3 regions of the Paenochrobactrum glaciei genome follow, and region 1 is predicted to be linked to each of the others. Evidence: predicted binding sites of a transcription regulator. Region 1 holds the regulator's gene; each other region holds the start of a gene.
The links. The regulator LexA, encoded in region 1, represses DNA repair genes until DNA is damaged. The targets are predictions, from matches to a motif close to TGTTCNNNNTGTGTTCNG.
Positions count from the first base shown of each region.

Region 2: ABDZ76_RS07690 (ATP-dependent helicase) is a predicted target of LexA. The motif match lies at 1,051-1,068, and genes of this name have one in related genera.
Region 3: ABDZ76_RS00270 (Y-family DNA polymerase) is a predicted target of LexA. The motif match lies at 1,381-1,398, and genes of this name have one in related genera.

Region 1 is NZ_BAAADE010000002.1:474,253-477,477, reverse strand. Features, by position in the region: gene ABDZ76_RS08665 (molybdopterin molybdotransferase MoeA) at 1-45, shown strand, start outside; gene ABDZ76_RS08660 (response regulator) at 102-473, opposite strand; gene ABDZ76_RS08655 (single-stranded DNA-binding protein) at 785-1,297, opposite strand; gene lexA (transcriptional repressor LexA) at 1,594-2,316, shown strand; gene ABDZ76_RS08645 (ComEC/Rec2 family competence protein) at 2,540-3,225, opposite strand, start outside.
Region 2 is NZ_BAAADE010000002.1:288,134-291,358, reverse strand. Features, by position in the region: gene ABDZ76_RS07695 (glycosyltransferase family 2 protein) at 111-905, opposite strand; gene ABDZ76_RS07690 (ATP-dependent helicase) at 1,155-3,225, shown strand, end outside.
Region 3 is NZ_BAAADE010000001.1:41,798-45,022, forward strand. Features, by position in the region: gene ABDZ76_RS00265 (TonB-dependent receptor domain-containing protein) at 1-1,176, shown strand, start outside; gene ABDZ76_RS00270 (Y-family DNA polymerase) at 1,477-2,751, shown strand; gene ABDZ76_RS00275 (hypothetical protein) at 2,757-3,023, shown strand; gene tet(Y) (tetracycline efflux MFS transporter Tet(Y)) at 3,039-3,225, opposite strand, start outside.

The DNA.
Region 1 (3,225 bases):
GCCATTGATGCGGGTGCAAGCTGTAAAATTCTGGTCTTGCGTTAGATTTTATCGCATTTCTTAGCTTAAAAAAACCGCAGCGCTATTTTTTAAGACCAGTTTTAAGCGTCGCCTAAATAAGATTTAATTGTCTCGATAAAACGCGGCACTGAAATCGGTTTGGAAATATAAGCTTCACAGCCACCCTGTCTGATGCGCTCTTCATCGCCCTTCATCGCAAAAGCAGTGACGGCAATAACAGGAATGACCTTCAGCTCTTCATCATCCTTGAGCCATTTGGTCACTTCAAGACCTGAAACTTCCGGCAACTGAATATCCATCAAAATCAGGTTCGGACGATGCTCACGCGCCAGATCCAGCGCCTCAAGCCCGTTGCGGGTGCGGATAGTTTCATAGCCATGGGCTTCTATGAGATCGCGAAAGAGCTTCATGTTCAGCTCATTATCCTCAACGATCATCACTTTCTTAATCATCAAACTTCCCTCAGCGCACAGGCTTTCCGGCTTATTTGCAAGCGCATAGACTTATTATGGAATCGAGAAAACTCCATTCATCCACAGCCATTTTAAACGCAGAACATTGACGAATAGCAAACAGATTGCATTTTTTTAATTTTTTTAAAGTCGACATTCATCAAAAAACAACACTCAATTGACCAGCGATAATTCAAAAAACACAAAAAAATGCGCAAGTTTCATCAAAACTTGCGCATTTTCTTAATTATTTATGCAAAATCTGACACAAAAACAGCAATTAATTGCCCGTTTTTATCAGATTTTTTGCATTAAAACGGAATTTCATCATCCAGATCGCGTGAGAAACCACCGCCTGATGAAGGTCCTGAGTTACCGAAATCCGAACCGCCCGATGAACCACCGCCGGAATAATCAGACATCTGCGAACGACCGCCGCCCTCAAAAGAGCGTCCCTGTCCACCGCCTTCACCGCGGCTGTCAAGCATCTGCAATTCACCACGGAATTTCTGCAATACGATTTCAGTCGTATAGCGTTCATTACCGTTCTGATCCTGCCATTTGCGGGTCTGCAAAGCACCTTCAAGATAAACCTTGGCGCCCTTTTTCAGATATTGCTCGGCAACTTTCGCCAGATTTTCGTTAAAAATAACGACGCTGTGCCACTCGGTCTTTTCGCGGCGCTCACCGGACTGACGGTCGCGCCAGCTTTCAGAAGTCGCAATACGCAAATTAACGACAGGGTCACCGGAGCTCATACGTCTTACTTCCGGATCCGCACCAAGATTGCCGACCAGAATAACCTTGTTGACACTACCTGCCATGCGCTTAACTCCACCTTATCTTCTATTGGTTGACTGCTACAGATAACAGCCGCCAATGATTTAGCACATCTCATCCAATGCAAGATGCACCATTTATCGCCTGTTTCCACAAGAGATATGGCACAAAATATCAAGTTCTTATTTTGTTCTAAACCAAATTTTATCGTTCCGCAAGCACACAATATTTACTTCAATAAAATAATATAGCGAGACACTTGCAGAACAAGACTGGAACAGATAGTGTTTGTTCTGCATTTGTTTTTTAAATTGATTCTTAACTCTGGGGGCTTTAGCGTATGTTGACCCGCAAGCAGCATGAATTACTCCTTTTCATTCACGAGCGTTTAAAGGAAGTCGGTATTCCTCCCTCGTTTGATGAAATGAAGGACGCGCTGGATTTAGCCTCCAAATCAGGTATCCATCGCCTGATCACCGCATTGGAAGAACGCGGGTTTATCCGCCGACTGCCAAACCGTGCCAGAGCATTGGAAGTCATCCGTCTGCCGGATTCTATTGCACCGGGGCTAAACAGCCAAAAAAAGTTTTCGCCAAGCGTGATTGAAGGTAGTTTGGGCAAACCTGCTACGCCTGCTAAAGCTGAAACAGCTCCTGTTAATATTGCAGCCGATAATAATGACACGATCTCCGTGCCTGTTATGGGGCGTATTGCAGCCGGTGTGCCGATCTCTGCCATTCAAAACCAGACCCGCACAATTAGCTTGCCGATGGATATGATCGGCTCAGGCGAGCATTATGCGCTGGAAGTTAAAGGCGACTCGATGATCGAGGCCGGAATTTTTGAAGGCGACACAGTATTGATCCGCCGTGGCGACACCGCCAATCCGGGGGAAATTGTTGTGGCACTGGTGGATGATGAAGAAGCGACGCTAAAGCGTTTTCGCCGAAAAGGCGCATCCATTGCATTGGAAGCGGCTAACCCTGCCTATGAAACCAGAATTTTTGGCCCTGATCGCGTACAGGTTCAGGGCAAACTGGTCGGATTAATACGCCGCTATTAATCCGACCAACAAATCATGATGAGAATATCGGAGCCAGCCAACCAATCATTTTTCTTTGGCTGGCGAGAAGTACAGATAGATGCTGTTCCATTACAAAAACTAGATTATGAGCGCCAATTGCATGGGCTTTTAAAGCCTCATTCAAAGCATGTGGTAATAATGTGCGCCTTTTATTCATACGATAAATGATTGTTCTTAGCGCTATCTGTCCCCCCCCTTATTGCTAAGGTTTTTGTGCAGTTTTTGCTTTTTTAGGTGCCACATAATCAGCAAGGCCACGCGCAGCACGCGAATAGAGGCGATAGAGATGCCAAGGGCGTTGTGGCTCGCCAACTGAATATATCAGCCGGTCATTATAGTGCAGCGATCTTGCAGCATCTGCCATACTAGCTGGCACCGTGACCGAGATTAGCGCATTACCAGCATCGGTGGCCGAGATTAGCGTATTACTGGCATCAGCAGCACTATGTGCATTTTCAAGCGCTTTCATGTCTTTGCTTATATCTGTCAGTGCCACCTCGACATCATCTTCTAAAAATTCATTATCGGGATCGAAGCCCCGTTCATAGGCTGGCTCAAAAACCGGCGTAACAGACTGTCCTGCAGAGATTGATTTTCGTATCGTGTGTGAACCGGCACTTTGTGAACCAAGCCTTACTTCCAAAGAGCCTTTCAACGCTAAATCACGCCGTGTCACAATAAGCTTGCCATCAGTCGGACATTTAAGCTCTTTACCCGCAACAGCTAACACCACCACATCGCCGATATTACAGGCAAATTCCACCGCTGCCGGTTCATCGGTATAACTAAGCATACGCCCGTCTTTCAGCGTGATTGAGCAGACTTTATCCTCACAATAAAATGCATCCTCACGATAAATGCCATTCTTCTTCGAACCAGCGATCACCG
Region 2 (3,225 bases), 190 kb from region 1:
ATTCTTGATTCACGGCTTCTCAACTTCATGCAACATAACGGCAACACGCCTTCTGCGACAAGGCAGTAAACCACCGCCCTGTCCAATAATCACATTATTTCAGCCAATTTCTATTTCCATACCCCATAATGTTCACGGAAATAATCAACGGCTGCCTGATTGGAATCGTTGCGGTCATGCCCTTCATGAACCATCGTCAACAATGCGGATATACGACGGCTGGCGCCATCATGACGACGCGGTGCATTTGCATTAACCCAAATCAGCACATTGTTCACCGCCAGATTACCGGCGATCCAATAATCATCCACTGTCCACAAGAGCCCTGGAATATCAAAGACTTTTTCATTGAAATAGGTCGGGCGCACCATCACGCCACTCACACCCAACAATGTATCACTATAACCGCTTTGGGTATAATAAGAAGCTCGGCGCTGACGATATTTCAACATTGAGCCAACTTTAAATAACAAACCACGACCAGCCGTGCTAACCCGCGGTAATCTGTCTGCCGGACGTGTGGTGATATCAATATCTTTAATATCATCACCACCTTCCGCAAGGCATGTGCGCTCATGAGATTTGCGTAAATCTATAAAGCGCCCTGACCACTCAGCATCATAATGGACATCATCGTCACAGAATAAAATATCACGTTCTTTGCCCCAGTTGTCTTTTACAGCAGGCAGCACTTTTGTCGCCGGGCCGTAATCAAAATCTGTCCGGCAAATCGTCACCCCTTCCGGCACTTGCGGCAGAGTACCAGTCCACTCCGGAAATCTTTTATAACTCTGAGGGATATAAAGATTGATCTGATCCGCACGATGCTTCTGGTTTAACAGAGATTTAAGTGTCGGGGTAATCTTGTCAAAGCGAGGCGGAATAGTCGTCAGCGTAATAATCATTAAAAACCTGAAAAAAGGCGAGAGAAACGATACTATTATCTGCATCTATAAAGTGGATATTATAATTAAACAATAAAGAGTGTAATGCCACCGAACATATGAACGGATTGTGTCCGCTTTTGAGACGAAAACAAATTCACCCTTGCAGAACAGTCGGAGAACAAGCTATACCCGTGGCACTCAGGAAAAGCGCACATAGTACCTGATGCCATCCTTGATCTTTTATTTATATGAGTACACTCTCAAGCAATGTCTGACTTTCCTGACGATATGCCCTTTTTTGGTGAACCGGATGCCCCACGCAAACCGCAAGAGCGGCCAGCGGGTGCAGAACCAAGTGGTATTGCAGCGCGCGCTATGGCTGCGCGCAATCAACAACGCGGCGAACCGACATATCTGACAGGATTAAATCCGGAACAGCGTCTGGCGGTTGAAACGACCGAAGGACCTGTGCTGGTGCTGGCAGGTGCCGGAACAGGTAAAACACGCGTTCTCACCACCCGTATTGCGCATATTATCAATCAGGGCCTTGCTTATCCGAGCCAGATTTTGGCTGTTACATTTACCAATAAAGCAGCCCGCGAAATGCGTGAGCGTATTGGCGTCTTGCTCGGTGACTCGGTTGAAGGCATGCCATGGCTCGGCACCTTCCACTCTATCGGTGTCAAACTGTTGCGCCGCCATGCAGAACTTGCACATTTGCGCTCTGACTTCACCATTCTTGATACCGATGATGTCATTCGCCTCATCAAACAATTAATCCAAGCCGAAGGTCTGGACGATAAGCGCTGGCCTGCCCGCAGCTTCGCCAATATGATTGATGCTTGGAAAAACAAAGGCTTAAGCCCATCGGAAATTTCCGAAGGTGATGCCCGTGCTTTTGCAAATGGTAAAGGACGCGAGCTTTACGAAGCCTATCAGAACCGGTTGCGCACGCTCAATGCCTGTGATTTTGGCGATCTGCTGCTGCACCCGATCCGCATTTTCCGTACCCATCCGGATATTTTGCGAGAATATCATCAGAAATTCCGCTATATTCTGGTTGACGAGTATCAAGATACCAACACAGCGCAATATATGTGGCTGCGCCTATTGGCACAGCGCCCGCAAAACAAAACCCGCACCGACAATCCGGATGGTTTTTCTGCCCAGCAAGGCGTCAATCTGTGCTGCGTGGGTGATGATGACCAGTCCATTTACGGCTGGCGCGGTGCAGAAGTTGACAATATCCTGCGCTTTGAGAAAGATTTTCCAGGCGCTGCCGTTATCAAGCTGGAACGTAATTATCGCTCCACCGCCCATATTCTGGGCGCTGCCGGTTATTTGATTTCGCATAATGAAGGACGGCTTGGCAAAACGCTTTTCACTGATGCGCCTGATCCGGATGATGCCCGTGTGCAAGTGCATGCCGCATGGGATTCGGAAGAAGAAGCCCGCGCTGTCGGCGAAACTATCGAACAAGCCCAACGCCACGGCCATAAGCTGAATAACATGGCTATTCTGGTGCGTGCGTCCTTTCAGATGCGCGAATTTGAAGATCGCTTTGTCACGCTCGGCCTCAATTACCGCGTCATTGGCGGCCCGCGCTTCTATGAGCGCCTCGAAGTCCGTGATGCGATGGCCTATTTGCGCGTTGTGGCGCAAGGCGCTGATGATTTAGCCTTTGAACGCATTCTGAATACGCCGAAACGCGGCCTTGGCGATGCATCCATGCGCCAAATTCACGATTATGCGCGGGAGCGCGGCATTCCGATGCTGGAAGCCGCCCATGATTTGGTGCAAACGGAAGAATTGAAGCCAAAACCACGCTCAGCGTTGCGTGAAGTGGTTGAGAACTTCTATCGCTGGCAATCGCTGATCGACATCACCCCGCACACGGAACTGGCCGAAATGATTCTCGATGAATCCGGCTACACCGCGATGTGGCAGAATGATAAAACCGCAGAAGCACCGGGCAGACTTGAAAACTTGAAAGAATTCATCCGCTCGATGGAAGATTATGAATCTTTGCGCGGGTTTCTCGAGCACGTCGCCCTTGTGATGGATGCCGACAAAAACGAAAACATGGATGCCGTCAATATTATGACGCTGCACTCGGCCAAAGGGCTGGAGTTTGAAACCGTGTTTTTGCCAGGCTGGGAAGAAGGTCTGTTTCCGCACCAGCGCTCACTCGACGAAGGCGGGCGTTCGGGGCTGGAGGAAGAACGGCGTCTGGCTTATGTCGGGGTCACCCGCGCCAAGAAAAACCTGCATATCTGGTTTGTTTCCAATCGCCGTATTCATGGCATGTGGCAATCCACCATTCCGTCCCGCTTTTTGG
Region 3 (3,225 bases), on a different contig from region 1:
ACTTTGACTGCAAATTATCGTTATAATCCGGGCGATAACGACCTAATAGATTTGCGTGTTAATGGTTATTATAATCATCTGAACATGACATATAATGCATCAGTTAACCCACCATTCTCTAGCGCTGTCGGCCGTGAGATTACCGACAAAGGACTGGGTTTTGATGTTTCTAACAACTCAAATTTCACTGCTGGTGATGTCAACATTAGCTGGAAAAATGGCGTTGAATATTTCCATGATAAAATCACAGGCGCTAATGCAGGCGTTAACCCGTCCGATGGTCGCAGCACAGCCGGCGCCGTTTTCACGGAAGCAAAGTTCTCTTATGGCATTGTCGACCTGACCACAGGTTTACGCTATAACTTCTTCAAACTTGACGGCGATGCGAATGACGGAACCCAGCTCGTTGACCGCTCCCTGAACGAGCTTGACCCGAAAATTACCTTGGCAGTGAATGCAACAGATTGGTTGCAGCCATATGTCACCTACTCCCATTCCATGCGCGCTCCAACCTTGCAGGAAACGATGCTGGGCGGTGTGCATCCGGGTTCTGTTTCAAGGCAGTTTTATTTGCCTAACCCTAATCTTTCAGCTGAAAAACTGCGCGGCTGGGAAGTCGGCGTCAATATGGCCAAAAACGATGTTTTCCTTGCCGATGATACCATCAGCATGAAAGCAAACTATTACTATATGACGGTTAAGGATTATATTGCCGCACGCACAGTCTCCAACAATTTAATGCAATATGTAAACGTTGACGGCAGCACTCATGTGCAAGGCTTTGAACTGGAAGCCAACTATGATGCAAGATTTGCTTTTGCCGGTATTGCCTATGGTTACACCGATACAAATATGCCGGAACAAATGCCAGGCTTAGGTGCTAACAACTATATGCCTGACCATCTGTTAACCTTGACAGCTGGTGCGCGTTTCCTTGAGGAAAAATTAACGGCCGGAGCACGTTACAACTACGTTTCTAAAGGCAACAATACAGATGGCACCAAAACAGCATCCTATGCGCTGGTCGATGTATTTGCCAATTACAAATTTACCAACAATGTTGACCTGACATTGAGAGTCAATAACGTCTTCAACAAAACCTACACACCTGCGCTCAACACATCAGGCTCGGGTCAGGGACGGACTTTCATGGTGGCAACGCAGTTTAAGTTCTAAACGCACCTGATAGTGTTTTGAAATAAAAGTGGCGCAGATATTCTCTGCGCCACTTTTTTATAATGCATATTCTTTTTTGCGATGAAATTTCATTAAAAAATAGATTAAATTTTCATCGTAACATTCTAATTTTAAATATATTTTATTGATATTCCACAAGCGGAAATAGCGGAAATGAAATCACGCTTGACTATTTTTCAAAAAGGGAACATTTATAGAACAAACGTAAATATACACACTCCGTCATTCTCTTTTTTGCGTGTTTTACGCCACGCCTTTGCTTGTCTGGAATTACCCCCCATGCGTAAGCCTGAAACGATTGAACGCCTCTATCTCGATTTTGATGGCTTTTTTGCCAGTGTGGAGCAGCAATGCGACAAACGTCTGCGCGACCGCCCGATCGGTGTTGTTCCTTTTGCCGGAACTGACCGAACTGCCGTGATTGCCTGCTCCAAGGAAGCAAAGGCCCGCGGCGTTAAAAACATCATGAAAATTCAAGACGCCAAGAAAATTTGTCCCGACCTTATTCTGGTGCCACAAAAGCCTGATCTTTATCGTCGTGCGCACAATGCACTGCTTTGTGAAATTGAAACAATTATCACAATTGATGCCGCCAAAAGCATTGATGAACTGACCTGTATTCTCGATGACAGCGGGAGGCGTGATCCCGAATTGCTAAGTGCACGTATCAAGTCCCATATCCGTCAGATGATCGGGCCTTACATCACCTGCTCTATTGGCTTTGCTGCCAATCGTCACTTGGCAAAAATGGCATGCAAAGCGGGAAAGGATGCCACCAAAAAAGCCGGAACCTATGGTAATGGCTTAGCAATATGGCACCCACACGAACTAACTGATCATCTTTTTCAGGTGCAGCTGGAGGATGTTCCGGCTGTCGGGCGCAATATGGCCAAGCGTCTTTACAAGCATAATATTTACACGACCGAAGCGCTTTATAATTTGCAGCCCAAACATATGCGGCGCATCTGGAACAGCGTGACCGGTGAGCGGCTTTGGTATGCTCTGCATGGCTATGATATTCAGGCTCAACCGCAAAAACGCGGCATGTTCGGCCATGGCCGTGTTTTGCCGCCCGAAGCGCGCAGCATTCATGGTGCCTATGAAATTTCACGGCTTCTACTCACCAAAGCTGCCCGCCGCCTGAGACGCGAAAACTACTATGCCGACGGACTTTCTCTTTGGCTTTCCATCAGAGACGGCTCCAATTTTCATAATGTGCGGCTTGCCACCGTCAATGATGATCAGGCCATATTGGCTGGGCTCAGACAACTTTGGTACAAAGTCGCGCAGGAATATCCGCACGGACTGACCATTTTTCGTGTAAGCGTGACGCTATATGATTTAAGCCCTGCCAATGCTCGACAGATTGACCTGTTGAATAATGATGATGCAACACGGCAGAAATGGGAAAAAGCCAGCTCCGCAATTGATGATTTAAACAGTCGTTATTCCAAAACTATTGTTAGTCTGGGTGAATGGAAACCACCGGCAGGCGGGCATGTGGGCGGTAAAATCAGCTATGTCCGTATTCCCTCACCTGAAGACTTCTGGTGACGCAAATGGCATCCCCACCCGGAAACTGGAAAACCCGCTATAAAGCCAGTGATCTTGCAGACCATCAAAGATTAGAAATGACCTGCAAGAAATGTAACCGCCTTGTTTATATCAATAAGGCAATGATCAGCTCAATTCGAGGACACGAGCAATTATATTTGGACGAAGTTGAACGACGCGCGCGCTGCAAAGCTCAAAATTGCCGTGGCACCATGCACATGGCAATGGTGCGCCTTGATGAACTCAGCGGTTTTGTTGGCGGGATTGCTTGATCTCCCGCCAAGATTTTAAGATCGTAACAAACTGGCTGACTGGCGCAATAATGGTACAGCAATAAGATAAAGACTTGCTGCGACGAGCCAAACCCAACCATCCCACCGCCCCGCGGTTAAGCCATAAAGCGTCGTAAATCCGACCGGCCCGATGATCGAAGTTATATTCGTCAAGCCTGTTAAAGTTCCTTGTAAAGCACCT